4 regions of the Kocuria sp. PD6 genome follow, and region 4 is predicted to be linked to each of the others. Evidence: riboswitches for the same ligand, from Rfam matches in the RefSeq annotation. Region 4 holds a riboswitch; each other region holds the start of a gene.
The links. Region 4 has a riboswitch for S-adenosylmethionine ahead of Q9R22_RS05850 (ABC transporter ATP-binding protein). Riboswitches for the same ligand answer to the same signal wherever they lie in the genome.
Positions count from the first base shown of each region.

Region 1: linked by a shared signal. The riboswitch ahead of Q9R22_RS01275 (hypothetical protein) and the one ahead of Q9R22_RS05850 (ABC transporter ATP-binding protein) in region 4 are both predicted to bind S-adenosylmethionine.
Region 2: linked by a shared signal. The riboswitch ahead of Q9R22_RS00300 (MetQ/NlpA family ABC transporter substrate-binding protein) and the one ahead of Q9R22_RS05850 (ABC transporter ATP-binding protein) in region 4 are both predicted to bind S-adenosylmethionine.
Region 3: linked by a shared signal. The riboswitch ahead of Q9R22_RS00525 (bifunctional o-acetylhomoserine/o-acetylserine sulfhydrylase) and the one ahead of Q9R22_RS05850 (ABC transporter ATP-binding protein) in region 4 are both predicted to bind S-adenosylmethionine.

Region 1 covers NZ_JAUZUS010000001.1:266,571-273,791, forward strand. Annotated here, with positions in the region: gene Q9R22_RS01260 (DUF308 domain-containing protein) at 1-380, shown strand, start outside; gene Q9R22_RS01265 (DUF6350 family protein) at 491-2,287, opposite strand; gene Q9R22_RS01270 (glycosyltransferase family 1 protein) at 2,406-3,569, shown strand; SAM riboswitch class IV at 3,681-3,823, shown strand; gene Q9R22_RS01275 (hypothetical protein) at 3,844-4,122, shown strand; partial or broken gene Q9R22_RS01280 (GMC oxidoreductase) at 4,237-4,380, opposite strand; partial or broken gene Q9R22_RS01285 (hypothetical protein) at 4,426-4,653, opposite strand; gene Q9R22_RS01290 (BCCT family transporter) at 4,560-4,910, opposite strand; gene Q9R22_RS01295 (hypothetical protein) at 5,181-7,221, opposite strand, start outside.
Region 2 covers NZ_JAUZUS010000001.1:57,405-64,625, reverse strand. Annotated here, with positions in the region: gene Q9R22_RS00325 (DivIVA domain-containing protein) at 1-8, shown strand, start outside; gene Q9R22_RS00320 (DUF485 domain-containing protein) at 170-559, shown strand; gene Q9R22_RS00315 (cation acetate symporter) at 556-2,196, shown strand; gene Q9R22_RS00310 (GlsB/YeaQ/YmgE family stress response membrane protein) at 2,358-2,621, shown strand; gene dxr (1-deoxy-D-xylulose-5-phosphate reductoisomerase) at 2,784-4,043, shown strand; SAM riboswitch class IV at 4,097-4,211, shown strand; gene Q9R22_RS00300 (MetQ/NlpA family ABC transporter substrate-binding protein) at 4,308-5,192, shown strand; gene Q9R22_RS00295 (methionine ABC transporter ATP-binding protein) at 5,189-6,241, shown strand; gene Q9R22_RS00290 (methionine ABC transporter permease) at 6,241-6,897, shown strand; gene ispG (flavodoxin-dependent (E)-4-hydroxy-3-methylbut-2-enyl-diphosphate synthase) at 7,073-7,221, shown strand, end outside.
Region 3 covers NZ_JAUZUS010000001.1:102,215-109,435, reverse strand. Annotated here, with positions in the region: gene Q9R22_RS00550 (S9 family peptidase) at 1-413, opposite strand, end outside; gene Q9R22_RS00545 (CPBP family intramembrane glutamic endopeptidase) at 482-1,246, shown strand; gene Q9R22_RS00540 (VOC family protein) at 1,298-1,936, opposite strand; gene Q9R22_RS00535 (hypothetical protein) at 2,217-2,522, shown strand; gene Q9R22_RS00530 (hypothetical protein) at 2,598-2,939, shown strand; SAM riboswitch class IV at 2,904-3,024, shown strand; gene Q9R22_RS00525 (bifunctional o-acetylhomoserine/o-acetylserine sulfhydrylase) at 3,101-4,489, shown strand; gene Q9R22_RS00520 (homoserine O-acetyltransferase) at 4,492-5,649, shown strand; gene Q9R22_RS00515 (SGNH/GDSL hydrolase family protein) at 5,706-6,554, opposite strand; gene Q9R22_RS00510 (alpha/beta hydrolase) at 6,630-7,221, shown strand, end outside.
Region 4 covers NZ_JAUZUS010000005.1:36,949-44,169, forward strand. Annotated here, with positions in the region: gene Q9R22_RS05835 (AMP-binding protein) at 1-1,937, opposite strand, end outside; gene Q9R22_RS05840 (ABC transporter permease) at 2,050-3,015, opposite strand; gene Q9R22_RS05845 (aliphatic sulfonate ABC transporter substrate-binding protein) at 3,012-4,061, opposite strand; gene Q9R22_RS05850 (ABC transporter ATP-binding protein) at 4,066-4,869, opposite strand; SAM riboswitch class I at 4,877-4,968, opposite strand; SAM riboswitch class IV at 5,097-5,211, shown strand; gene Q9R22_RS05855 (LLM class flavin-dependent oxidoreductase) at 5,289-6,716, shown strand; gene Q9R22_RS05860 (trans-aconitate 2-methyltransferase) at 6,816-7,221, shown strand, end outside.

The DNA.
Region 1 (7,221 bases), on a different contig from region 4:
TCGCGCGCTCCCGCGGTTCGTCCTCACGGGTCCCGATCACGGTGCTCGCGGTGTTGGCCATCGTGTGGGGTGTGATCAATGCGCTGGGCGGTGGCACCCGATTGCTCGTGTGGCCGGCCACCCAGGTCTACCAGGAATGCATCGATCGGGCCCTCACGCTGTCCTCGACCAGCCGGTGCGAGCAACAGCTCAACGACAACGTGTGGAAGCACTTCTCCGGTGCGCCCCTCGAGACGGGTGTGCCGCAGGACGATCCGACAGCCACCGCCACGCCTGAGGCCTCCCTTGTCACGCCCACGCCGAGCGCCTCGAACCCTGCCCCTTCGGGGAGTGCTACACCGGGAGCGACCTCGCCGACCTCCGCCGGTCCCGGGTCCTGAGACGCCCGTTCCCAGCGAGTCCATTGCTATCGGGAGCGGTTCGTCATCGGCCCAGTCCCACGTCCTGGGACGCCCGAGCCCGTCGGCGCCAGGAGCGGTTCATCGTCATCTCAGTCCCGCTCGTCGTCGAGGGCGGCCAGCCGCGCGGCCTTGCGCTTCTCGGACCTGCGCTGCGCACGACGACGCTTGGCCTCCTCACGGCGGGACAGTCCCGGTTCGTCTGCCGATCGTCCCACGGCCGTGGACCCGCCGCGGGGCTGGGACTCCCGCTCGGGCTCGGCGGCAGCGCGCGACGCGCGGCCCCGGAACAGACCCCGGACACCCCGAGCCGTGACCTCGCCGCCCGGGACGGCCGCCCCGGATCCAGGACGGCCACCGGGTGCCGTGCGAGCATCCTGCCCGGCGCCGGGGCCGGAAGCCCAGCGGGAACCGTGCGCGGCGCCAGCGGCGGGCAGGGCGTCGTGGTGGGCCACAGCGGCGTCGTCCTCCGGGGCCGGGGAATCCGACTCGGTGAGCTCGTCCGCCTCGGCGCGGGAGCGGGAACGGTAGCCCTCGCGTTCGAGCCAGGGCCCGGCCAGGCACCCCACGGTGGCGCCCACCGCGAGTTCGGCACCGAGCCACAGGAACACGTGCCACGCGTGCGGGCCGATGTCCGTGAGCCTGCCGATGCCCAGCGAACCGCTGGAGAGCCACGCGAGCGCGGTCACGAGGCCCGCCCCCACCACGGCCATGAACACCGCCGTGAGCACGGTGGAGAGCACGAACGTGATCCAGCGCAGGGGCAGGCGGATGGCCATCCAGTCGTCCAGGTGATTCTCACCCTCGCGGCAGAACCACCACCCCGCGAGCAGACCCGCGAGCACGGGCAACCCCAGGACCGCAGGGGCGTACAGCCACGGGTCACCGGTGGGCAGCGCGGCGAACGCCGGGAACTGCGGCAGCGGTCCCAGCGTGTTCTGGAACGGCGACACCAGGGTCCCGGTGCCCAGCGAGAAGCCGGCACCGGTGGCCCACGTGAGCGCCCACACGACCATGTTGGGCAGGTACCCGAACTGCAGTGCCGTCAGGGCGGTGTCCCCCGCAGCGCCGGTACCGAGGTCCTGGTAGACCGTGATCACGCGGTCCCAGTTCCACGCGAGCGCCACCACGAACAACAGGGCACCGGCCGCCACAGCGGTGACCGCGGCGAGGAAACCGGCGCGGATCACAGCCCACACGTAGGAACCGGCCCAGCGTGAGTGCTGGCTCGTGCGCTGCAACCAGGACGCGACGTCGGCCCCGAGCACCGCGGCGAGCGAGCGCGAAGCGCTCCACCCGCCCACGAGGGTGCCCAACCCGGCCGGGACCAGGGGCAACAGGGCGGCCGCCACGAGGTCCACCGAGACTTGTTCGGTGCGGCTGAACCAGCCCACGAGGGCCCCGAAGAGCGCGTACGCGAGCATCCCGGCGAAGAACGGGATCAGGAACTGACCGCGCCAGCACGCCCGGGCGATCCGGCGGCCCGCGATCACCGCGAGGCCGAACGGGATCAGCGTGAGCCCTAGAGGCACGAGCGTGACCGTCCCGCCACCGTCCAGCGACAGGCCCTGGATGGCTTGGATCGTGAGGGGCACGCAGTGCGCGAGCAACCAGACCTGTCCGGCGAGCTGCAGGCTCCCGCCCGCGCCCAGGGTCGCGAAGCCCCCCGCAGCCCATACCGCGCCCAGGAGCACGGTGCCCAGCAACAGGCCCACCACGGCCACCGCGAGCAGCTCGATCACGCCCTGCAGCGCGAGCGGCATGGGCAGTCCCGGGGAGTCGTCCGGTTCGGGGCGGGGCACGTCGGCGGCGCGCGCGGGGGACGAACCGTGCGACGTGAAGCGGTCGCGTACGCCCGAGACCACGCCGGGCAGTGAGGGAAGTTTCATCACCGGACATCTTTTCACGTTCACCCGCGCACCACGGGCAGCGAAGTTAGCGCGGACTTCATCTGCGGGCCACCCCCGGGTGACTCCCCCGTGAGGCGCGGGGCCCACAGTGGGAACCGTGAGAATCGCATTGGTGGCCGAACAGTTCCTCCCCCACGTCAACGGTGTCACGCATTCGGTGATCCGCGTCCTGGAACACCTGCGGGATCACGGGCACGAGGCCATGGTGATCGCCCCCTCCTATGAGAAGACCCTGTTCCTGGGCTCTGTGGACCACGTGGACGGCGTGCGGATTGAACGCATCCCGTCCCTGCCGCTCGCGGGCTATCCCGAGGTCCGCGTGGCGAGCTGCACCGTGAGTCGCATGCAGCGCATCCTGGCCCGTTTCGCGCCGGACGTGGTGCACGTGGCGTCCCCGTTCGTGCTCGGGTGGCAGGCCATCCAGGCCGCCAAGGGTTTGGGTCTGCCGTGCGTGGCCGTGTACCAGACGGACGTGCCCGGTTACGCCGCACGCTACGGGGCGTCCGTGCTGGAGACCGCCATGTGGTCCCACGTGCGTGCGATGCACAACAGCTCGACCCTCACGCTCGCTCCCTCGACGGCGTCGATCAGCCAGCTCCACGAGCACGGCGTCCAGCGGGTGCACATGTGGCGCCGCGGAGTGGACACGAGCCGGTTCCGTCCCGCGCTGCGCGATCACGCGTGGCGCGAGCGCGTGGGCGGCGGCAAGCGACTCGTGGGATACGTGGGGCGGTTGGCCCCCGAGAAGCAGGTCGCGGACCTCGCCGCGATCGACGCTCTGCCGGACACCCGGCTCGTGATCATCGGTTCCGGCCCCGGGAAGGAGTCGCTGCGCTCGGTATTGCCCAACGCGCACTTCGAGGGCTTCCTCACGGGCACCGAACTCGCCACGGCCATGGCGTCGCTGGACGTGTTCGTGCACCCCGGTGAGCACGAGACGTTCTGCCAGACCATCCAGGAAGCCATGGCCTCCGGGGTTCCAGTGGTGGCCGTGGGCCGCGGCGGCCCCCTGGACCTCGTGGACTCCTCGCGTAACGGGTGGCTCTACGCCCCGGGTGACCTGGCCGGGTTGCGCGAGCGCGTTCGGGACCTCGCGGGCGACGACGCCAAACGCCTCGCCTTCGCGCGCACCGCCCACCAGTGCGTGCAGGAGCGCACGTGGGGTGCCGTGTGCGAGCAGTTGCTGGGCCACTACGAGCGCGCTCGCACGGTCACCTCCCGGATGCGCGGCACGCGCCGCAGCGGCCTGCGCACCCCATGAGAACCGCCGCCGGGTGCCAGATGTTACTCAACAGAAGCTTGATTAAGTTTTGATGACATTCTCGGTCCGCGCCTGGCTGGTCCCCGGAATCCACGGATAGGCTCGAAGCAGCTTCACGAGATGCGCCCGCGCAACGACAAGGACGTCACCGCGCGCCCAGAGCTCCAACTCGGCGTACGCCAACCCTCGGTTCAGGGGTGGATTGGATGACGAAGCGGCCGGGGCCACACGTGTGGTTCCGGCAAGCGACCGGAAAATTCAGAGGCCCGACATCATGAACACGACAACCCAGAAATCCCACCCCGACACCCGCGAACAATGGGTGGACGTCACCGTTCAGGCGGACCCCGCCCGGCACGTGGTGTCCATCACGGGATCGGACGGTCACGAGCACGAGTACTTCGCGGACGACGCCCGTGAGGTCGCACTCGCCGCACAGCACACACGGGGGCGCGGCCAGTGGTGCGCCAAGTACAGCAGACTCCTGGTCCCCGGGGCGTCCCGGGTGACCGGCGGGGTGTCCTTCTACAAGCTGGAGCCCTTGCCCGCGTAGTCCTCGCGAGCACGGTCCCCGCGACCGCGAACTCCACGATCGGGTGTGGCCCGGGTCCGGACGGACCCGGGCCACACCCATGTTCTCAGCCTGCTCGGTTCTTGACGGCCGTGCTCACCGGGCGGTCGCGTCCCGGTCCTGGGCGATCAGCTCGGCGGCGCGTTCACCGATCATGAAGACCGTGATCTTCGGGTTCACCGTCACGAGCTCGGACATCACCGAGGCGTCTGCCACGCGCAATCCGCTCACGCCCTTGACGATCGCATCCAGCAGGAACGCCGTGCGCCCGGTGATGAGCACGTACAGCATGAGCCCGATCGCCAGGATGATGCTCAGCTCGGAAAGCCGCCGGGTGCCCTTGTCCACGCCCAAGAGGGTCCCCAGCAGCGCCGCGGTGTCCACGGCGTCGCCGGCGGCACCGTGGATCCGGCACCCGATCAGGGGTAGAGAGCGGAGCGGATGCTCAGCGGCATGCCGAAGCGGTAGGCGAAGTAGCCGAATGCCATGCCCATCAGGGCGTACATGGCCCACCCCGTGAACAGGTTGAACTGGGGTTTCGCGTGGTCCGGGCCCATCTTGATCGTGCCGTGCCTGCTGTCCGCGACCAGGATCACGAACACGATCACGAGAGCGGCCGTGAGGATGTAGAACCACCCCAGCCGGGAGGCGACCCACGCGACCACGCCGCCGATCACGGCGTCGGCGTGCTCGGGTGCCTCCGTGGCCCAGGCGGACAGCGAGACAAGCAGGGTTGCCGCGGCCACGAAGACCCGCCAGTTGACGGGCAACCGGGGTGGCGCAGAGCGAGGGGCCCGGACAGGGCTGGCGGATCCGCGACGGGCGACGAGCCCGGGCGTGGGTGACGGATGGACGAGGAATCGTGTGTGGTCACGTCGGGGATGCGGGTCGGACGTCGGACGACCCGGGGTTGAGGCGCCTTACTACCAGCCGTTAGTCATGGCACGCCACCTCACTTTAGGGGAGGGCCGCGCAGCGGCCGAATGCAGCCGCGCGGCCCCACGAGTACACCCCCCCCCCGTTCGCCCGGGGCGGCACTGTCAGCCCAGCAGCTTGGCCACGAGGGCGCTCGCGAACTCCTCGGAGACGTCCCCGTAGTTCAGGGAGAAGTCCTCGTCCACGAGCGTGGGCAGCAGCCCCGAGCACAGCACCGTGGCGCGCGCGTAGAGCCCCGGCAGGGCGGCACCGATGGGCACGGAGAGCAACCGCAGCTCGGGATCGTAGCTGACCAACGCCGTGCCGGTGTCCCGCGCCGCGAGGTGCTTGCCGAGCCCCGAGGACACGGGACGGGCGTGACCCGAGACCACGTCCTCCGCGGTGCGGTAGGCGTAGCGCGTCTTGTGGTGGTGGTTGATCCGGTACAGCCCCGCCTGGTTGCGGTCGTCCGTGGCCTCCCACGTGGCGTCCGCGGGCACGAAGCGTTCCGCGACCCCGTTGTACTGCATCTCCTTCAGGGGCAGCCCGGCGACGACCGAGGACAACGGGGGCAGGGTGTCGAGCATGACGGGCCCGGCGTCGTAGACCACGTCGCACAGCCCCTCGGGCAGCAGCTTGCTCAGCGCGTCGAGGTCCACATCCTGGAGCATGGTGGTCGCGTGGTCCTCCGGGGACAGCACCACGACCTCACCACCCTGGGCCCCGACCGCCTGCGTCACGGCGTCCTCTTGGTCGGTCTTCCACCCGCCCGTGAGCAGGATGGAGCCGTCCACGAGCTGGGTCAGGGCCGGGGAGCACACCTGCCAGCGGCGCACCGTCCAGTTCTCGTCCCGGATCACCTCCAGGAAACCGAGGGCCTGCAGGTGACCCACGAACCATTCCTCGAAGCGCTCGGAGTCCTCGAGCTGGCGCGCCACGATGGACAGGCTCGACCGCTTGCTGCCACCCAAGAACGTGAGGATGTCCTTGAACGGCGCCCAGGACCCCGGGTACTCGCCCTCGTCCGGGCCGATGAACTGCAGTGCCTCGACCGAACCCGTCTGACCCACCGCCGAGAGCTTGGTGAGCCGGCCGGGGTAGCGCTTGGTGAGCCCGCAGAACTTGCAGCGCCCGAACACCCACGGCGCCTTGGCCTTGGGATCCATGGGGGGCAGGATCACTTTGTGCTTGCCCGTGACCATGCAGGACACGTCCGGGGCCTCGGGCAGCTCGTTGCTGCGCTCGGGGAACATCTGCCCCTCGGCGGACTCCCACCCGGCGACCTCGGGCACGGGGACCTCGTCCACGGCGGCCTCGTGGGGGTCCATGTTGTCGAACGAGCCCTGGACGTACTCATCCGGGATCTCGTCCCGCGTTACCGCGGTGACGGGCCACAACGGTTCCTCCGCGACGTGGACCATCTCACCGTCGTAGCCCAGGGAACGTTGAGTGATGTAGTAGGAACTGTCCCGCACGCGGAACTCGAGGCGCTGCTTCACGGTGCGCCCGGAACGCAGCACCAGCGTGTAGTCGTTGGGCTTGAGGTGGCCGTCCTCGCGGGCCAGTTCCGTACCGCCCAGGCTCACCTGGAACGGTGGTACCCGGGGTGCGGTGAGCTTGGTGCTCATGAGCTTGAACGAGTGCGGGTTGCGCCACTCGCACTCCACGGACAGGGGGTCGTCGCTGTCGGACGTGACGGTCAACTGCGGGGGCCGCAGGGCCGAGAACCGGTCCACGTCCCCGGGGATCCGCAGCCCGCCGGACAGGGTGATTGCGGGGACCAGGCGGGGTACCAGGGCCGAGAAGTTGTCGTTGACGGTCAGCGCGGGGTCACCGGCACGCAGCACCTGGACGTCGTCGAACAGCACCCAGCCCTCGCAGACTCCGTTCTCCCCCGGGCCCACCACGCGGTAGTCGGGAGAGGCCGAGTCGTCCAGGATCGCGCGGATCTGATCCACCCATTCAGGTTGATTGCGCACCATGATCCGGCACGGCCACGCCGCGGGGACGTGGTCCACGGAGATGAACGTGTCCGAGTACGCGTCCTTGGCGAAGACCACCACGGGCCGCGGATTACGCGTGAGGGTGAGCTCCCCCGCGGTGATCTGCAGCTGCCCGGACAGCAGCGTGTCACTCGTCATGCGGGCGTTGTACGCGGAGATCCCC
Region 2 (7,221 bases), on a different contig from region 4:
GGCCGTAGCGGCGCGCCATGACGCTGAATGTATACACAGATCGATCAAAATTGTAAAGTGGGCTAACCAAACCGCGGATTTCAGGGGTTTTTCGACGTTGTGACGGATATGTCTTGTGTCATTGGATACACAGTGCGTACTGTGGTGAGCATCACACAAGGAGGCACACATGGCGTCCACGCCCCCTGTCGACCCCAACGGTTCCACGGCAACCCAGGGCATCGACTTCCCCGCGGTCCAACGTTCGCACGAGTTCCAACGGCTGCGCTCGACCCACCGATCCTTCGTCTTCCCCCTGGCCATCGCGTTCCTGGTCTGGTACCTGCTCTACGTGGTCCTCGCCATCTATGCGCCGGGCTTCATGTCCACGCGGGTCGTGGGCAACGTCAACCTGGGTCTGATCCTGGGTCTGCTGCAGTTCGTCACCACATTCGGGATCACCGCCGCGTACGTGAGTTTCGCCAACCGCAAGCTCGATCCGCAGGCCACCGCGTTGCGTGAGGACCTCGAATCCACTTCCGGCCACCGGGCCGACGACCACCAGGAGGCCCGGCCATGATCGCCGTCCCCGCCCTCTCGACACCCGCGGTGCACCTGGCGGAGACCGCCACGTCCACCGTGGGCAACCCCGCGATCAATATCTCGATCTTCCTGGCGTTCGTGCTCGTGACGCTCGTGGTCGTGATCCGGGCGTCCAAGTCCACCGCCACGGCCGCGGACTACTACGCGGGTGGGCGCTCGTTCTCCGGGACCCAGAACGGTCTGGCCATCGCGGGTGACTACCTCTCCGCGGCGTCGTTCCTGGGCATCGTGGGCGCGATCGCCCTGCAGGGCTACGACGGGTTCCTGTACTCGATCGGCTTCTTCGTCGCGTGGCTCGTGGCCCTGCTACTGATCGCCGAGCCGCTGCGCAACACCGGCAAGTTCACCATGGCGGACGTGCTCTCGTTCCGATTGCGGCAGAGGCCCGTGCGGGTCGCGGCGTCCATCTCCACCCTGGCCGTGACGTTCTTCTACCTCCTGGCGCAAATGGCCGGGGCGGGGGCCCTGGTGTCCCTGCTGCTGGGGATCGGCTCCCGGGCCGGGCAGTCCCTGGTGATCGTGATCGTGGGCGTCATCATGATCGTCTACGTGCTCGTGGGCGGCATGAAGGGCACCACATGGGTGCAAATCATCAAGGCGTGCCTGCTCGTATCCGGCGTCGCCGTGATGACCGTGTGGATCCTGGTCTTGTTCGGGTTCAATTTCTCGACCATGCTCGGCGCGGCCGTGGAGACGAACAACAACCCCGCGATGCTTGATCCCGGACTGAAGTACGGCGTGAGCGAGATCTCCAAGCTGGACTTCATCTCGCTGGGTCTGGCCCTCGTCCTGGGCGCCGCCGGCCTGCCGCACGTGCTCATGCGCTTCTATACGGTGCCCACCGCCAAGGAGGCCCGCAAGTCCGTGGTTTGGGCGATCACTCTGATCGGCTTGTTCTACCTCTTCACCCTGGTGCTCGGGTTCGGTGCGGCCGCGCTGATCGGTGCGGACCGGATCAAGGGCGCGCCTGGTGGTGTGAACTCGGCGGCTCCGTTGCTCGCGTACGAACTCGGCGGGTCCATCCTCATGGGTCTGATTGCGGCGGTCGCGTTCGCCACGATCCTCGCCGTGGTCGCCGGTCTGGCCATTACGGCCTCCGCGTCCTTCGCACACGACATCTACACGTCCGTGATCAAGAAGGGCACCTCGGACCCGCGTCAGGAACTGCGGGTGGCCAAGACCACCGTGGTGGTCATCGGCCTGATCTCGGTCGCCGGCGGCATTGGCGCGCAGGGTCAAAACGTGGCGTTCCTCGTGGCCCTCGCCTTCGCGGTGGCGGCCTCCGCCAATCTGCCCACCATCCTCTACTCACTCTACTGGAAGCGCTTCACCACGCGCGGCGCGGTATTGTCCATGTACGGCGGGCTGATCATCTCCGTGGTGCTCATTATCTTCTCCCCGGTGATGTCCGGATCGGAGACCTCCATGATCCCCGGCGCGGACTTCGCGTTCTACCCGCTGTCCAACCCCGGCATCATCTCGATCCCGGCGTCCTTCCTGCTCGGTTTCCTGGGCTCGCTCAGCGAGCGCCGGCCGGAGGACCCGCGCAAGCAGTCCGAGATGGAAGTGCGTTCCCTCACGGGAGTGGGAGCGGAGAAGGCCGTCTCGCACTGACCTGGTTCACCGCCCCTTGACACGGCCGCCGTGTCCGGTTTCATCCGGACGCGGCGGCCCGTGTAGCGTTGGTGTCTGGTACTACACTGTGAACCAGTTCGCTGACCACATGCGGTTGCGGAACACCGCAAACGCGCACAACGAGAACCAGAGGTGGAGAAATGGGCATCATTAGCTGGATCATCCTCGGTCTGATCGCCGGCGCGCTCGCCAAGCTGATCCTTCCGGGCAAGCAGGGTGGCGGGATCATCGTCACCATCATCCTCGGCATCGTGGGGGCCTTCCTGGGCGGCTGGCTGGGTAGCTTCATCCCCGGCCTGAGCGACGGGATCAACAGCTTCAGCATCGGCACGATCATCACGTCCGTGATCGGCGCGATCATCGTGCTGCTCATCTACGGCGCCGTCGTCGGCCGCCGTCGCTGAATCATCTGCGGGTCCTGAACGGGCCTTCCACACAAGGGCGTCACCTCCGGGTGGCGCCCTTGTCGTATCTCCCGTGTCGTGCGTCCGGAGTCGTGTGCTCGGTGTCGTGCGTGCGGGGTGCGGCGCTCACGCGATACTGGGGTCATGACTTCCTCCACCGGCATGACCCCCGATCTCGACTCCGCCACCCGGCAGGCCCCCCGGCGCCTCGTGATCCTGGGGTCCACGGGATCCATCGGGACGCAGGCGCTCGACGTCGTGTCCGAGGCCGCGGGGCTGCGCCGGCCCGTCTGGGATGCCACCCACGAGCCCTTCGAGGTCGTGGCGCTCGCCGCGGGCGCGGGTCACCTCGAGCTGCTCGCTCAGCAGGCCGTGACGTTCGGTGTCCGTGCGGTGGGCACGAGCGGTACGGCGGACGACGCCGCCCGGTTGCGTGAGCTGATCGCGGACCGGTCACGCGCGGCGTCATCGGCGGCACCCGAGGTCCTGTATGGGCCGGACGCTGCAACCCGGATCGCGCAGTGGGAGGATTCGGACCTCGTGCTGAACGGGATCACCGGGAGCATCGGGCTCGCACCCACCCTGGCGGCGCTGGGAGCGGGTCGGCGGGTGGCGCTCGCGAACAAGGAGTCCCTGATCGCGGGCGGTCCGCTCGTGTTGCGCGCCGCGGTGGACACGGGCCTCCAGGACGCGCTGATCCCCGTGGACTCCGAACACTCGGCGATCGCCCAGGCCCTGCGCTCCGGGACGGCCTCCGAGGTGCGCCGGCTCGTGCTCACGGCGTCCGGCGGACCGTTCCGCGGCATGACGCGCGAGCAGCTCACGCGGGTGACACCCGAACAGGCCCTGCAGCACCCCACGTGGGACATGGGGGTCATGGTCACCACGAACTCCGCGACCATGGTCAACAAGGCACTGGAGGTGCTCGAGGCGAGCCTACTGTTCGACGTCCCCCTGGACCGGATCGACGTCACCGTGCATCCGCAATCGGTCGTGCACTCCATGGTGGAGTTCGTGGACGGATCCACCCTGGCGCAGGCGTCCCCGCCGGACATGCGCCTGCCCATCGCGCTCGGAATCGGCTGGCCCCACCGCGTGACCGGCGCCGCCGCGGGGTGCGACTGGACCCGGGCCGCACAGTGGACGTTCGAACCGCTCGATTCGCAGGCGTTCCCCGCCGTGGAGCTCATGAAGCACGCGGGTTCGCGCGGCGGGACGTGGCCCGCGGTGTTCAACGCCGCCAACGAGCAGGCCGTGCACGCGTTCCACCGCGGGGCGCTCGGCTTCACGCAGATCGTGGACATGGTCGAGCGTGTGCTGGAGGATCACGACGGCGTCACGCGGCCCACCCTCGAGGACGTCCTGGGGGCGGAGGAGTGGGCCCGGGCCCGCGCGGACGAACGTATCGCCGGGATGGCATAGGGCCCTTCCTGCGGTCGTCGGCCCATGGCAGGGCCGTGCTAGAATTCCGGGTGGATGACGAGATCCGGCGCGTAGCTCTGGCTGGCCGGACGGCAACCCTCTCCCGTAGCGGGGTGCCCCAGATGACCATCCGGTCGCGGTTGCAACAGATCACGGCAAGTGCGGTTCCCCGGAAATCAGCACGTGCCCGTCCCGTGAGCCCTCATCCAGGGGGGACTGTTCGCCCCGCGAGTCCCCGTCACAGAACCCTGGAAAGGCATGATCATGCGAACCAAGCGTTTGATTCCCGTCGTGTTGGCCACCACCCTGGGCCTCACCCTCACCGCGTGCGGCGGCGGCTCCGACAACTCGGACCCGGCCGCGGACGGCAAGATCACCGTCGGGATCGTGGGCTCGACCCCCGTGCAAGACGCGTTGAAGCAGGTCGCCGCGGACAACGACATCACGGTCGAGTACGTGGACTTCAGTGACTACAGCCAGCCGAACCCCGCTCTGAAGAGCGGTGACATCGACATGAACTGGTTCCAGCACATCGCGTACCTCGCCGATTACAACAACAACTCCGGGGACACCATCACTCCCGTGGGCTCCACGTCCATCTTCCCGCTGGGGCTGTACTCCAAGAGCGTGAAATCCGTGGGCGACTTCAAGCAGGGTGACGAGATCGCCGTGCCGAACGACTCGATCAACCTGTCCCGCGCCTTGAACCTCTTGCACCAGCAGGGTCTCGTGGAGTTCACCAAGGACACGATCGCCCCCACCGAGCAGGACATCGACACCGCCAAGTCCAAGGTCACGGTCCGCCCGGTCTCCGCCGAGCAGACCGTGCTGTCCATGGACTCCGTGGCCGCCTCCGTGGTCAACAACGACTTCCTGGACCGCGCGAACATCGATCCCAAGTCCGCGCTGGCTCAGGACGATCCCACCGCGGACAGTGCCAAGGTGTACGACAACCTCTTCGCCGCGACCGAGGCGAACGCGGACAACGAGACCCTGAAGAAGGTCGCGAGCTTCTACTACGACGACAAGGTCCAGGACGCGGAGAAGACCGAGACCAAGGGCACCGCAGTGCCCACCAAGGTGGATCAGCAGGAGCTCAAGGACTTGCTGGCCCGCTACTCGCAGGACCTCAAGGAGCAGACCAAGTGAGCCCGTCCGCCACGGCGGACACCCTGGTCAGTTTCCGGGACGTGAGCAAGGTCTTCGTCACGGGGTCCAAACGCCGCCCGCACACCGTGACCGCGGTGGACTCCGTGGACCTGGACATCCGCCGCGGTGAGATCTTCGCGGTGATCGGCTACTCGGGGGCGGGCAAGTCCACCCTCGTGCGGCTGATCAACGGCCTGGAACCGATCTCGTCCGGGACGCTCGAGGTCGCCGGTAGCCGTGTGGACGGGCGCAGCGAGTCCCAGCTGGCGCCCATCCGCCGCAAGATCGGGATGATCTTCCAGCAGTTCAACCTGTTCACGTCACGCACCGTGGCGGGCAACATCGAGTACCCGCTCAAGCGTGCCGGGTGGAAGCCCGAGGAACGCAAGGCGCGGGTCGCGGAACTGTTGGAGTTCGTGGGCTTGACCGAGCGCGCCGGGAACTACCCCGAGCAGCTCTCGGGTGGTCAGAAGCAGCGCGTGGGGATCGCCCGCGCGCTCGCGAGCAATCCCGAACTGCTGCTCGCGGACGAGTCCACCTCGGCGTTGGACCCGGAGACCACCCAGGAGGTACTGGGTCTGCTCAAGCGCGTCAACCGTGAGCTGGGGATCACCATCGTGTTGATCACCCACGAGATGGACGTGGTGCGGGCCACCGCGGACCGCGTGGCCGTGATGGACAGCGGTCGTGTGGTGGAGACCGGGACCACCGCGGAGGTCTTCGCCCACCCGCGGGCGCAGACCACGCGCAAGTTCGTCTCCTCGGTCACGCGCACCGTGCCGCGCGCGGACGAGATCGAGAAGCTGCGCCGGGAACACCCCGGGCGGCTCGTGCTGGTGGACGTCACCGACCAGAACCAGATCGGGGACGTGCTCTCGGACGCCGCCCGTGACGGTGTCAGCTTCAACATCGCCTTCGGGGGGATCTCCATCCTGCAGTCACAGTCCTTCGGAACGCTCACGCTGTCCCTGACCGGTTCGGACGAGTCCGTGGACCGCGCCGTCGAGAGTCTGCGCGCCGTCACCACGGTGCGGGAGGTGAGTGAGTGATGGAGTGGTCTGCTCTGGGCCCGCAGTTGCTGGACGCAACCGGGCAGACGCTGTATATGGTCTCCGTGACCCTCGTGCTGGCCGGGCTCATCGGCCTGGCCGTGGGCATGGGGCTCTACGTGACCCGGCGGGGCAGCATCCTGGAGAACGGTCCACTGTTCACCGCGCTGAACCTCCTGGTGAACTTCGTGCGTCCCATCCCGTTCATCATCCTGCTGGCCGCCCTGGGTCAGGTCACGGAATCGGTCGTGGGCACGCGCCTGGGCCCCAACGCCGCGATCTTCACCATGACCATCGGCGCTACGTTCGCGGTGGCCCGCATCGTGGAGCAGAACCTCATGACGGTGGATCCCGGGGTGATCGAGGCCGCGCGGTCCATGGGGGTCTCGCGCTGGAAGATCATCACCACGGTGATCCTGCCGGAGGCGCTCGGCCCGCTCGTGCTGGGGTACACGTTCCTGGTCATCGGCATCACGGACATGTCCGCGATGGCCGGTGCGATCGGTGCCGGCGGTCTGGGTGACTTCGCGTTGCGCCTGGGCTACCAACGCTTCAACGACCAGGTCACGTGGGCCGCAGTGATCGTGATCATCATCCTGGTCCAGCTCGTGCAGTTCTTCGGCAACTGGCTCGCGCGCAGGATCATGCGCCGCTGACGCTCACGCGCCCCATACCATGGCGACGCCGCCCCCGGAACATTCCGGGGGCGGCGTCGTGTTCGGCGCATCACGTGCGGCTGTAGCACGTGGGAGGAGTGGGGCACAATGGACAGTGCAACATCGCGGGGCGCGCGTCACGGGCCCCGGACGCCACTTCCTTGGGAGGCAATTCGTGACCTCGGTCAATCTCGGTATGCCCGCCGCGCCCCAGCCGGTGCTCTCGCCCCGGCGCAAGACCCGCCAGATCCAGGTGGGTTCGGTGGGTGTGGGGTCGGAGCACCCGATCAGCGTCCAGTCGATGACCACGACCCCCACCACGGA
Region 3 (7,221 bases), on a different contig from region 4:
TGGGATGCGGCGTTAGCGTCCAGGAGGGTCTGTTCGCCGTCCAGTGCGGTGCCCGGTTCCACGGTGGGCGGTGTCCACTGCGCGGGGTCGGTGACCGGGACGCGGCAGAAGATCTGGTGGGCGCCGCCCTCGACCGTGCGCGTGAAGTACCACCAGTCCCCGCGACGCGACGGCACGGACAGGTCCGTCTCGAGCGTGCGGTCCTTGATCTCCCCGTAGATCCGCTCGCGCAGGGGCGCCAGATCCTCGGTCGTGGCCTCCGCGTAGGCGTTCTCGGCGGCCAGGTGCGAGCGCACCTCGGGGGAGTCCTTGTCCCGGAGCCACTCGTAGGGATCGGCGAAGGTGTGCCTGTGGAACGTGCGTTCCACCGGGCGGCTCGGGGCCACGGGATAGCACGGCTGCTCGGAAGTCATGCCCACAGTCTAGGGGCGGGTGGGGACGCGCAGACGTGGTCCCGCTCGCGAACGGCCACAATGGTCCCGTGCAGACTCCCACCCCTTCGCAGTGCGCTATGTCGCGCACCGACACGTGGCTTCAGATCGTCCTGGTGCTCGGCGTGTCCCTCGGGGCGTCCGCGGTTTACGCCGTGCTGGATCTGGCCGAGGTGCTCATGCGGTCCTCGCTGGCCGACACCACGACGACGCTCAACCGGCCCCTGAGCAGCGTCCCCCTGATCGACGCGTTGCGTCAGCTCACGGGCATCGGCTTCGCGCTCGTCCCCGTGCTGCTGGCCCTGTACCTCATGGCCGGGGTGGCGCGGGGGATCCCCGGCGTGCTGTGCAGGATCGGGGTGGATGGGCGCAGACCCGCGTGGGACACGCTGTGGGGAATGGGCCTGTTCGCGGTGATGGGCGGCGGCACCCTGGTGCTCTATCAGGTGGGCCGGTCCCTGGGGATCACCGCGCAGATCACCACATCCACCATGGAGCAGACCTGGTGGGCGGTTTCTTTGCTCGTGCTCTCCGCGCTGCGCCACTCGATCGTGGAAGAGATGATCGTGGTGGCGTTCCTGTGCGAGCGCTTGCGATCCCTCGGATGGTCGTGGTGGCTCGTGGCGGTGGCCTCCGCGGTGGTGCGGGCCAGCTATCACCTGTACCAGGGGTTCGGACCCACGCTCGGGAACCTGGTCATGGGACTCGTGTTCGTGTGGCTCTACCGCCGCGGCGGTCGACTCATGCCGCTGCTGATCGCCCACGCCCTCCTGGACACCGTGGGCTTCCTGGCCCCGCAACTGCTCGCGGGCTGATGCCGGAGACCGGGCGGAGCGGCGTCGTCGGCCGCACCGAAGGGAACCAGATCAAATGGTGACGGTGCCGTCCGGGGTGTCGAACGAGACGGCCATGACCCCGGGGGTGCCGTTGGGGGCGCACCAGGTGACGTCCAGCGAGCCCAGGACGTCCTCCACGGGACCGCCGAGCCACTCCGTGACGCGGTCGGGGGAGCCGGCGATCTCCATCCCGCTCAACCGGACGTCCGTGATCCGCGCCTGGGACGGGTGCATCTCGTCCTCGGAATCGAAGTGCACCATGAACGGCAACTGCGGGTCGGAGATCAAACCCTTCACGCCGATCTGATGCCATTCGAGCTGCCGACCGTCGGGGAACAACCGGCCACCGGGCACGGAGGGGCGGCCCAGCTTGGCCTCGAAGGGCGCGAGGTCGGGGACCTCTACGACCCAGCCGAGCCAGCCGCCGCCGGCGTCGGAACGGGCACGGACGGCCTGACCGAACGGCGCCTTCTCCGCGGCGGGGTGCTCGAGCACCGTGACGACCTCCACGTACTGGTGGTCGGTGAGCGGCAGGATCATGTTCCGGGTGCCGAAACGGGGGTGCACACCGCCCTTGACCGGTTCGATCCCCAACCGGTTCGCGATGCGTTCGGTGGTGGCCTCGAGGCCGTCGGGCTGAGCCGCGAAGGAAACGTGATCCAAGTTCATGACGCCATGGTGACACCGGCCACACGGGCCACCAAATCGAGCGCGAGCCCGGCGAGTGTGTGACCTGCGCCGCCCGCTCCGGTGGGCAGGGCTGGCTCTCCGCACCTCCCGAGACCTGGCATCGGGACGGCTGATTCGGGCGGGGACTGTGTGGGTCCAGGTCAACGAGACGCGCGTCTCAGAGGCTGGAGTTCGCAGCATCAGCCGGGGAGTCTCCGACCGAACCCTCGCTATATGACCTGAGACCGATATCGATCCCGATCACTACGAGGTGGTTCCCGTGTCCGCAAATGCCGTCGGTTTCACACTCCTGATCCTCCGAGTCGCCCTGTTCCTGGGGAAGTTCGTGCGCGTCAAGGTGGGTTGGGTCCAGAGCCTGTTCCGCAGCGACGAGTACTACCCCGCCGGCACCATGACCAGCCGCCCGTCCTCCGTGGAACCGTTCTCCCGGCACATGTCCATCGCGGCCGTGGTTGGCGGCGTTCACCATCCTGGCGGTGGTCGGCATCGCGTTCAACGTGGCCATTTTCCTGTGGTTGGCACCCCGCATCATCGGTCGCTATTGGTTCGGGCGCGGTATCGGTGACTTCCACCCGTCCATGGGTGTGACCGCCACCGGGCTGATCCTCATGCGCGTGGTGGACCCGGAGGCCAAGACCCGGTGTTCGAGGCGTTCGGTGACAAGCAGCTGGTGTTCGAACCGTTCTTCGGGGGCGGGTTGGTCACGGCGCTGGCCATCCCCGTCATCTACCTGACCGGCGTGAGGCCGTTGTTCTTCGTGATGCTCGCGGTGTTCGTGATCGCGGTGCTCACGGGTCTGTTCTACTTCCATCCACGTGAGACGAAGGACCGGGAACTGCACACCCGGGAGATGGAACAGCAGGAACGAGCGGCCACTGACCCCGAGCCCGCTCGCAGCGTCCCCGGCTTGACTCCCGCCCCGCCGGGTTCGGACAATGAGGTAATAGGTCACGAGAGTCAGCGCGAAGCCCCAGCTAGCTGACCGGCAACCCTCCCATCCGCGGTGGGGTGCCCTGGGTGAGGACCTGGCCGTGGCGTCGACCGACGTCATGCGGCAAGCGCGGGTCATTGGTGCCCGGTCACAGCACGGGCACCGTGCGGATCGCCACCGGACCCCTGATCCTTCCGAGAAGGAGTACGGCCATGAGCACCGCTCCCACCCCCGACAATCCCCAGGGCTGGTCGTTCGAAACCCGACAGATCCACGCGGGCCAGAACCCCGACCCTGTGACCGGGTCGCGCGCCCTGCCGATCCACCAGACCACGTCCTTCGTGTTCCCGGACGCCCGCACGGCGGCGGCCCGGTTCGCGCTCGAGGAGATGGGGCCCATCTACTCGCGCCTGACCAACCCCACCACGGAGGTCGTGGAGAACCGGGTCGCGTCCCTCGAGGGCGGCGTGGGGGCCCTGATGGTCTCCTCCGGGCAGGCCGCGGCCACGCTCGCGATCCTCAACCTGGGCGGCGCCGGGACCCACGTGGTGGCCAGCCCGTCCCTGTACGGCGGGTCGTACAACCTGCTCAAGCACACGCTGCCGCGCATGGGCGTGGAGACCACGTTCGTCTCGGACCCGGACAATCCCGCGCAGTGGCGGGACGCGGTGCGCGAGAACACCGTGGCGTTCTTCGGTGAATCCATCCCGAACCCCCGCAACGACGTGTTCGACATCGAGACGATCGCCGGGATCGCCCACGAGGCGGGTGTCCCGCTCATCGTGGACAACACGATCGCCACGCCCTACCTGGTGCGGCCCATCGAGTGGGGCGCGGACATCGTGCTGCACTCGGCCACCAAGTTCCTGGGCGGCCACGGCACGGCGATCGGCGGGTTCATCGTGGACACCGGAGCGTTCGACTACTCGCGGGACCCCGAGCGCTTCCCCGGTTTCAACCAACCGGACGAGACGTACAACGGACTCGTCTACGCCCGCGATCTCGGTGCGGACGGTGCCTTCGGCGTCAACCTCTCATACGTCCTCAAGGCGCGCGTGCAGTTGCTGCGCGATCTGGGGACCTCGATCTCTCCGTTCAACGCGTTCTTGATCGAGCAGGGCATCGAGACGCTGTCGTTGCGCATGGAACGTCACGTGGCCAACGCGCAGAAGGTCGCCGAGTGGCTCGAGGCCCGCCCCGAGGTGCGCTCGGTGTCCTACGCAGGTCTCGAGTCCTCGCGCTGGCACGACCGCGCCCTGAAGTACGCGCCCAACGGCGCCGGGTCGGTGCTCGGCTTCGTGCTCGACGGCGGCCGGGACGCCGGTGTCGCGTTCGTGGACGCCCTGAGCCTGCACTCCAACGTGGCGAACATCGGTGACGTGCGCTCGCTCGTGATCCACCCCGCCTCCACGACGCACGCCCAGCTCAAGGACGAGGAGCAGCTCGCCGCGGGCGTCGAGCCGGGCTTCGTGCGACTGTCCGTGGGACTCGAGGGCATCGACGACATCCTCGCGGACCTCGAGGCCGGATTCGCCGCGGTGGCCGCGGGCGGCGGTGCTGTCGGCGACGCGGCGTCGTCGCCGGAGGACACGGGGAACTGACCATGACGGTCGTGGGCAACGGGCCGCGCACGCGCTGCGACGGCGTCGTACGGAGGGCCGAGCTCGGTGAGCTCGTGCTCGAGTCCGGGTTCCGGCTGCCGCACGTGCACCTCGCGTACGAGACGTGGGGCGAGCTCGCGGCGGACGGTTCCAACGCGGTGCTGATCGAGCACGCGCTCACGGGTGACACGCACGCGGCGCGCGGTGGCGCGGGACACGTGGACGCCGCGAGCGCTCCCGAGGGCGCGGCCGCCGTTGCGGACGGTTGGTGGGACGGGCTCGTGGGCCCGGGCGCCGCGATCGACACGGACCGCTATTTCGTGGTGTGCGCCAACATCCTGGGCGGGTGCTACGGCAGCACGGGGCCCTCGAGTCCCGCACCGGACGGCACCCCGTGGGGCTCGCGCTTCCCGCGCGTGACGGTGCGGGACTCGGTGGCCGCGGAGGCGCTGCTCGCGCGGGCGCTCGGGATCTCCCGGTGGCGGCTCGTGATCGGCGGGTCCATGGGCGGGGCGCGGGCCCTCGAGTGGGCCGTGACCCACCCGTACCGGGTGGCCGCGTGCGCCGTGATCGCGGCTAACGCCCGGGTGGGTGCCGAGCAGCTCGCGTGGGGCCAGGCCCAGGCGCTCGCGATCCGCCAGGACCCGAACTTCCGGGGCGGGGACTACTACGCGGGCGAGTACCCGGAGGCCGGTCTGGGGCTCGCGCGGCGGATCGCGCACATCACGTACCGCAGTGCGCACGAGCTCGAGACGCGCTTCGGGCGCGAACCCCAGCCCCGCGAGGACCCGCATGCGACCCACGTTGCGGACCGCGGTCGGTACCAGGTGGAGAGCTACCTGGACCACCAGGCGTCCAAACTTGCGGGCCGCTTCGACGCGAACTCGTACCTGAGTGTCAACGAGACCTTGATGTCGCACGACGTCGCTCGTGGCCGCGGCGAGCTACGGGACGTCCTAGCCCGCACGCGGTGCGAGTGGCTCGTGGCCGCGGTGGACTCCGACCGGTTGTTCTTCCCCGCGGAATCCGCCGAACTCGTGGCCGCGCTGCCGGGGGAGCAGGAGCTGCACACGATCACGTCCCCGAGCGGGCACGACGGGTTCCTCATCGAGACCCCGCAGGTGGGCATGTTGTTGCGGGAGACCGTGCTGCGAGACTGAGCAGGGAGCCCTGATGGGCCGGCCTGGCCGGGGAGACCCAGTGGGCCCGGGCCGGCTCAGCCCTCCCGGTCCTCGCCGGGAATGCCCTCGCCCGCACCGGGGATCGTGGTGCGCCCGAACGAAGGGCGCTTGGCGGTGATGTTGTCCCCGGAGCTGCGACGCCGGATCCGGCGGCCGACCCACGGGACCAGGTACTTCCCGGCCCACACGAGGTCCTCGCGACGCGCCTCGCGCCACGTGCGCACGGGACGGTCCCCGAGCTCGCCGGGAACCAGGTCGTGCTCGACCCCCAGGGAGTCCAGGACCTCGCACGCGATGAGCTGGTGGCCCAGGGGCGAGAAGTGCAACCGGTCCGGTGCCCACATGGCAGGTTCCCCCAGTTGCTGCAGTCCCCAGAGGTCCACCATCACGGCGTCGTGCCGGGCGGCCACCACGCGCAGGTTCTCGTTGAAGATCGCCACGCGCCCGCGGATGCTGCGCAGCACGGGGGTGTTGCCGATGTCCGGGCCGTCGAACATCGTGACCGTGGCACCCGTGGCGGCGAGTTTCTCGATCACGGCGTCGAGCCGCACCGCGATGTCGTCCGGATCCGCACCGGGTCGCAGCATGTCGTTGCCGCCCGCGCTGATGGTCACGAGGTCTGGGCGCAGTTCGATGGCCGGTTCCAGCTGTTCGTCCACGATGCCCTGGAAGAGCCGACCGCGGATCGCGAGGTTGGCGTACGCGAAGTCGTCGGTGTGGCGCGCGAGCTCCTCGGCCACGCGATCGGCCCAACCGCGCACACCGCCGGGGACGGCGTCGTCGGGATCGCCGACGCCCTCCGTGAAAGAATCGCCGATCGAGACCATGCGGTGCCAAGGGTGCTTCGGGTCGGAGGGGGCTCGGGAGTGAGTGCTCTTATCCATACCCGGTTTCTAACACACCCGCCTGAACGACTCAGGCCCGCGGGCAGTGCCGGGTGGGCATGTCAGGATGGAACCATGCAGCAAGCTCCCCATGTGATCTGGAACAACGAACCGCAGGACCGCGCCGGAACACCCTTGGTGGTCATGTTCCACGGCTACGGTTCGTACGAGGAAGACCTCATGGCCCTGAGCTTCGCGCTACCGCAGGGCTACACGTACGCGTCCGTGCGCGCACCGCAGCGTGCGGGCATGGGGTTCCAGTGGTTCCCGCTGGCCGCAGATCTCGCGTTCACCACGGACGCCGTGGTCGCCGCAGCCGAGGCCGTGATCGAGTGGTTGCGCGAAGAGTCCCAGCAGCACACGCACGTCTTCCTACTGGGGTTCTCCCAGGGCATGGCCATGGCCACGACCGTGGCGCGTCACGTCCCCGAGCTCGTGGACGCCGTCGTGGGGATGTCCGGGTTCGTGATCCCCGTGGCGCCCGACGACGCCCAAGCTGATTTCTTCCGGGACGACCGGCTGCGCGCCGAGCCGCTGCGCATGTTCTGGGGCCGGGACCCGGAGGACCCCGTGATCACCTCGGTGCTCGTAGACGGCACCGCCGAGTGGGCCAACGATCACACCGAGCTGACCAAGATCCAGTACCGGGGCATCGGTCACGGGGTCT
Region 4 (7,221 bases):
ACGTGCGCGCGCAGCTCCTCGCGGACCTCGTCCGCGGACAGCGATTGCGCATCCGTTGTGAGCACCACGCACGCCAAAATAGCGTGGCCCGTTACCGCGTCGCGGATCGGGGTGGCCCCGGCCTCCACTACGTGGGGGTGGGTCACCAGGGCGGATTCGATCTCGATCGTCGACAACCGGTGCCCGCTCACGTTGATCACGTCGTCCACCCGCCCCAGGATGTAGAGGTCGCCCTCGTCATCGGTGCGTGCGCCGTCGCCGGCCCGGAACCAACCGCGCTCGCCGTAGGCCGCCCAGTAGGAAGACAGGTAGCGCTGCGGATCGCCCCATACCGTGCGGGCCATGGACGGGCCGATCTTGTCGATCACGGCGTAACCCTGCAGGTTGGGGCCCACTTCCTCACCGGCCTCGTCCAGTACCCGCACAGATACGCCGGGGACCGCACGCGTAGCGCAACCGGGCTTGGGAGAGGTGTGCGCTGCAGCCTCGTCGAACGTGCCGGGACGGGCGAACTGCGGATCGTGCGGGCGCGGGGACGCGACGCACGAGCCCGTCTCGGACTGCCACCACGTGTCCACGAAGGGCACCTCGTCGCGGCCTACCTGGGCGCGCAACCAGCGCCACGCCTCCGGGTTGATGGACTCGCCCACGGAGCCGAGCAACCGGATCGAGGAGAGGTTGTAGACCGGGGGCAGCCCCTTGGGGAACGCGCCCATGAGCGAGCGGATCAGGGTGGGTGCCGTGTAGTAGTTGGTCACGCCGTAGCGCTCGATGATCTCAAAGTGGCGACCGTAATCCGGGGTGTTGGGCGTGCCCTCGTAGATCACCTGGGACACGCCGTTGACCAGCGGGCCGTAGATCTCGTAGGTGTGCGCGGTGACCCACGCGAGGTCCGCGGTGCACCAGTGCACGGTGGAGTCCACCTTGGCGGGGTCGTTCACGGCGGACAGCTCCTCCGGGCGCAGCACCCCGGACGCGTCGGGCACGTCCGGGAGCAGGTCGAACAGCAGGGCGTGGGTGTATGCCGTCTGCACCATGTATCCGCCCATCGTGTGGACCAGGCCCTTGGGCCTCCCCGTGGTGCCGGACGTGTAGATGATGAACAGGGGCGTCTCCGCGTCGAACGCCTCGGGCTCGTGGACTTCCGAGACGCCCGCGGTGAGCTCGTGCCACCACACGTCACGCCCGGGGGTCCACGGCACGAGTTCCTCGTCCTTGGAATGCAGGCCCCGGGTGCCGCGCGGCAGATCGGTGCGCCCGGGCCGGGACGTGCGGCGCACCACGATCACGTGCTCGATGCTGTTCTCACCGCTGCAGGCCTCGTCCGCATTGGTCTTCACGGGGACGACGGCGCCGCGCCGGTTCTGCCCGTCCGTGGTCACCAGGACCTTGGCTCCGGTGTCCTCGACCCGGAACTTGAGGGCTTCTGCGGAGAACCCGCCGAACACGAGCGAGTGGATCGCCCCGATGCGCGCGCACGCGAGCGTGATGATCACGGTCTCCGGGATGACCGGGAGGTAGATGACCACGCGGTCGCCCTTCTCCACGCCCAGTTCGAGCAGGGCGTTGGCGGCCCTGGACACCTCACGCTGCAGGTCCGCGTAGGTATAGACCAGGCGGTCCCCGGGTTCACCCTCGAAGTACAGGGCCACGTGCTGACCACGCCCGGCTGCCACATGGCGGTCCACGCAGTTGTACGAGACGTTGAGTTTCCCGCCTTCGAACCACGCGATCTCGGGCACGGTGTAAGTGGGGTTGCCGTCGTGGTCCTCACCCGTGCGCTGCGGCTTCTCGAACCGGTGAGCCGTGTGCCACGGCTGCGCCCAGTCCAGCCGCCCGGCCTGCTCGACCCAGAACTGCACCCGGGCGTCGTCGGAGATCAACGCCGGGTTCGGTGTGGGGTGAGCGGGGTCTGAGTACGAGTGCGTACCGGTCACGAGTCCTCCTGTGATGTCGATCCGAACGGTCGGTGTCTGTAACGGCCGGGCCCCCGGTCGAACGACCGGGCCGCGGTGGAACGGCGGGCGCCGGCGGGAACCGGGCGGGTTGTCACCTGGTTCCGGCCACGCTCCAGCGCTGCTGCGTCCACCGCTCGAAGATGCCGAGCAGGGCGTCCGTGAGCTTGCCCAGCACGGCCAGCAACACGATCGCGAGCAGCAACCGGTCCGTGCGGCCGTTGTTCTGCGAATCGGTGAGCAGGAATCCCAGGCCCATGGAGGAGCCCAATAGTTCCGCGGCCACCAGGAACAACCACGCCTGGGCCAGGGCCAGGCGCAGCCCGGAGATCACGGAGGGCAGCACCGCGGGCAACTGCACGGTGGTGAAGAGCTTGACCCCGCGCAGCCCGAAGGACCGTGCGGCTTCGATCAGGTGCTGGTCCACGTGGCGCAGCGCGGCGGACACCGTGGTGTACACCGGGAAGAAGGCGCCGATCGCCACCAGGGTCACCTTGGAGTTCTCCCCGATCCCGATCCACAGCAACAGCAACGGCACCCATGCCAGGGACGGCACGGCGCGCAGCGCGCCGATCGTGGGCGAGCCGATGGCCCGCGCCCACGGGGAGAGCCCCAGCAACGCGCCGAGCAACAGCCCGAGCCCACTGCCGATCAGGAAGCCCACGATCACGCGCTGCGTGGAGATCCCCACGTGCAACCACAGGTCACCGCTGCGCAGCAGCTCCCATCCCGCGGCGAGCACCGCGGACGGGCGCGGCAACTGCACGGGGGAGAAGGTCCCGTTCGTGGAGAGGGTGTGCCACGCGAGCACCAGCAGCACGGGCAGGACGATCCCGATCAGCCCCAGGGCCCAAGGATTGCGCAGCGCGCTGGGACGCGTGCGGGAATCCGCCGCGGCAGGGGTGTCTGATGGGGGTGCGACGTCGCCGGGTGCCACCGCGCCCGCCTCGTGGCGTCCGTTGTCGTCGGACAGTGTGGCCACCGCAGTGACGCCAGCTGCTTCGGAGGACGCGCCGTCCGAGGACCGCGGTGCGGCGGAGGAGGTGTCGTGAGTGCTCATGAGGACTGCTTCCCTTCGATCACCTGGGCCACGGCGGCCGCATCGGCGTGTTGTGCGTAGTGCTGCTCCACGATGTTCGCGAGCGCCTCGTCCACGTCCTGCTGCGAGGAGACGTCCCCGGATTCCACCAGGATGGGCCCGACCCGCTCGAGCACCGCGAGCTGTTCGGGGCCCGGAACGGGGTCGATGTCCAGGTGGGTGCGCTGCCAGACCCGCCGGGCGGTGTCGCGATCGATGCTCGCGCCTTCCGCGAGGATCGCGATCCCCTCCTCCGGGTGCTGCAGCGCCCACTGCCGCGCGTAGGCGTACGTGTTCACCACGTCCTGCGCACCCGTGGGATTCAGCTGCAGGAACACCTCCCTCGCGTTGAGGAACCCGTACGTGTTGAACTCCAACTGCCGGTGGAACAGCACGTCCCCCGCCTTCTCCGCGGCGGCCATCACGGGGTCCAGTCCGGACCATGCGGCCACCTGACCGGTGTCCAGCGCGGTGCGCCCGTCCGCGTGCTGCAGGTTCACCACGGTGACGTCCTGTGCGCTCATGCCCGCCGCGCCGAGGGACTGCAGGAGGAAGAAGTACGGATCCGTGCCCTTCGTCGCGGCCACGGACGTGCCCGCGAGGTCCGCCACGGTGCGCACGGGGGAGTCCGGGGTGCGCACGAGCGCGGACCACTCGGGCTGTGAGAACAGGTCGATCGTCCTGATCGGCGAGCGGTTGGCACGCGCGAGCAGTGCGGCGGAACCTGCCGTGGAGCCCACGTCCACGACCCCGGCGCGTAGCGACTCGTTGGCCTTGTTGGAACCGGCCGAGTACACCCACGTCACGGTCTGGCCGTGGGCGCCGGCGACCTTCTCGAGCCAGCCCTTGGCCTTGATGATCAGGGACAGCGGGTTGTAGGTCGCGTAGTCCAGGTAGATCTCGTGCGCGGAACCGCCGGCCACACCGCGGCCCGGACCTTCGCCCTCCATGACGCATCCGCTCAGGGGCAGCGCCAGCGCGGACAGGCCGAGTGCCTGCAGTGCGCGGCGTCGGGACAACTGCGCCATGCGCTCAGCGCTCCACGCCGAGTAGGGCCAACAGGTGGGCGCGCAGTGCGGTGATCTCACTGTCCTCGCGGGAGCGCGGGCGGGCCAGCTCGGGGGAGATGATCTCGGCGATGGTCGCGGGGCCCGTGGCCGTTTCCCGCGCGAGCACCACCACGTGATCGGAGAGCACCAGGGCTTCCTCGACGTCGTGGGTGACCATGAGCACGGTCGTGGGATCGGCGCGGTGCACGTCCAGCAGCAGATCCTGCATCCTGATCCGGGTCAGGGCGTCCAGGGCCCCGAAGGGCTCGTCCAACAGCAGGACCCGCGGGTTCCGTGCCAGGGCCCGGGCGAGGGATGCGCGCTGTGCCATGCCCCCGGATATCTCCGAGGGACGGTGATTCGCGTGGTGGGACAGGCCGACGAGCTCCAACAGCTGCGCCACCCGCCGCTTCCCCTCCTGGGCGGGAGTCCCGTGGGGCAGACCCAGTGCCACGTTGCGCGCCACGCTGCGCCACGGCAGCAACCGCGGTTCCTGGAAGCCGACGGCGCAGCGCGGGTCGATCTCGCGCACCACCGAGTCGTCGATCCGGACTTCGCCCTCGCTCGCCGTGCCGAGCCCGGCCACGGCGCGTAGCAGGGTGGACTTGCCGCACCCCGAGGGGCCCAGGACGGAGACGATCTCGCCCGGACGCACCGTGAAGGTCACGTCCCTCAGGACCTCGTGGACATGCGCTCCGTGGTGTGCGGGGAAGGACTTGCCGACCCGGTCGAAGGTGACCGCCGCGGCGTCGACGGCAGATTCCGGGCGCGTGAGGATATGGCTCAATTCATCAACTCCATCGTTCCTGGCATTAGCACCTTGCCCGCGTGGGGCTGGTTGCTGCGACGTCAACGAGCCAGGTCTCTCAGCCGCTCCGGATGGGAACCCCACCATTGAACGGGCCGGGAGCCCGCGGGTGCAAATCGTGTGACGCGCCGGGGCGCCGTCGTGACGTGCCGTAACCCCAGGTGTTTCCGAGGACCGGGGATCCCCGTTAGGATCGATGCCACAACGATCACGAGTGCCGACGTTTAGCCCTGGCTTGTCGGACGGCAACCCTCTCCCGTAGCGGGGTGCCCCAGGTGAGGATCGGGCCGCATGACACACCGCATGCGGCAAGTACGGCGCCACACAAGCGCGCTGGACCCGCAAGGTAGGCCGCCGTAGGTGGTGCACGGGGCGCGGGTCGTGTTCCTGCTGAGGGGCTGACCGAGATGAGCAAACGGATTTCCGTCAACGCGTTCGACATGACCTGCGTGGATCACCAGAGCTTCGGGTTGTGGCGCCACCCGCGGTCCCGGGCCACCGAGTACAACACCATCGAGTACTGGACGGAGCTGGCCAAGCTGCTGGAGCGGGGCAAGTTCGACGCCCTGTTCCTTGCGGACGTGGTGGGCATCTACGACATCTACAAGAACTCCGCGGCTCCGGCCGTGCGTGACGGGGCCCAGGTCCCGGTCAACGACCCGTTCATGCAGGTCTCGGCCATGGCCGCCGTGACCGAGCACCTGGGTTTCGGCGTGACGAGCGCGGTGACCTACGAGCAGCCCTACACCCTGGCCCGCAAGTACGCCACGCTGGACCACCTCACCAAGGGCCGTGTGGGCTTCAACGTGGTGACCTCCTACCTGCCCTCCGCCGCCGAGAACCAGGGTCTGCCGCGCCAGATTGAGCACGATATGCGCTACGAGATCGCGGAGGAGTTCCTGGACGTGTGCTACAAGCTCTGGGAGGGCTCGTGGGAGGACGACGCCGTGGTGCAGGACCGTGAGACGGGCGTCTACGCGGATCCCACCAAGGTCCACCCCATCCGGCACAGCGGGGAGCACTTCACCGTTCCCGGGGCGGGGCTCACGGCACCGTCCCCGCAGCGCACGCCGCTGATCTTCCAGGCCGGCGCCTCCTCGCGCGGGCAGGCGTTCGCGGGTAAGCACGCGGAAGCCGTGTTCATCGGCGGGTTGCGCCCGGACCTCACGCGTTTCGTGACTGACAAGATCCGCGACCGGGCTCGGGCCGAGGGCCGCAGCCGTGACGACGTCAAGATCTACGCGATGCTCTCCGTGGTCGTCGCGGACACGGACGAGCAGGCCCAGGAGAAGTACCGCGATTACCTGCAATACGTGGACCTGGAGGCCTCCCAGGCGATCATCGGTGGGTGGTCCGGCGTGGACCTGTCCCAGTTCGACGAGGACGAGGCCCTGAACTACATCAAGACCGACTCCATCCAGTCCTTCTTGACCCCGTTCACGCTGCAATCCAAGGACAAGCAGTGGACGCGCGAGGAGATCGCCAAGCACTGCGCCCTGGGCGGGATGGGTGCCGTGCTCGTGGGTTCCGCGCAGACCGTCGCGGATCAGCTCGAGACCTGGGTGGACGAGGGCGGCCTGGACGGCATCAACCTGGCCTACCACGTGAGCCCCGGTTCCTTCGAGGACTTCGTCGAGTACGTGGTCCCCGAGTTGCAAAAGCGCGGGCGCTACCGTACCGAGTACGAGGGCACCACCCTGCGCGAGTCCCTCTACGGCGAGGGCCAGCCGCGGGTCAAGGACACCCACCCCGCCGCGAAGTACCGCGGCGCGTTCGTGGGCGAGCCCTCCGTCGCGGACACGCCGTCCCGCGAGCTGGTGGGCTGACACCTCCCTCCAACGACGACGCCGCTCGCGCCCGGTCCCGCAGGTCCGGCAGGGCGGCGTCGTCGGCTTCCTCGCCCGTTGCCAGGGCGGGACCCCCGTGTGAGAGTGGAACGCGTGCAACCCGGTTACGACCACTTGGCGAACGACTACGAGAAGGCTTTTCCCGCTCCCTTCCGCACGGCGCTCGAACGGCGCGCGGTGGAGGCCTTCGCGGATCACGTCATCGCGGCAGGGGCGCCCGGCCCCGCGATGGATGTGGGGTGCGGCACGGGCCACGTCACGGCCGCACTGTCCGAGCGGGGTCTGCACGTGGTGGGGGTGGACCCGTCCGAATCCATGCTGGGTATCGCGCGCACATCGTACCCGGAGGTCGCCTTCGAAGCCGGCGATGCGAATCCCACGTCGTGGGGTGGTGCAGCGGGGCCTGACCGCCGAGTGGCCGCCGTTCTTGCGCGGTTCAGTCTGATCCACGTGCCACCCGCGCGGCTCCCCGGCATCCTGGACT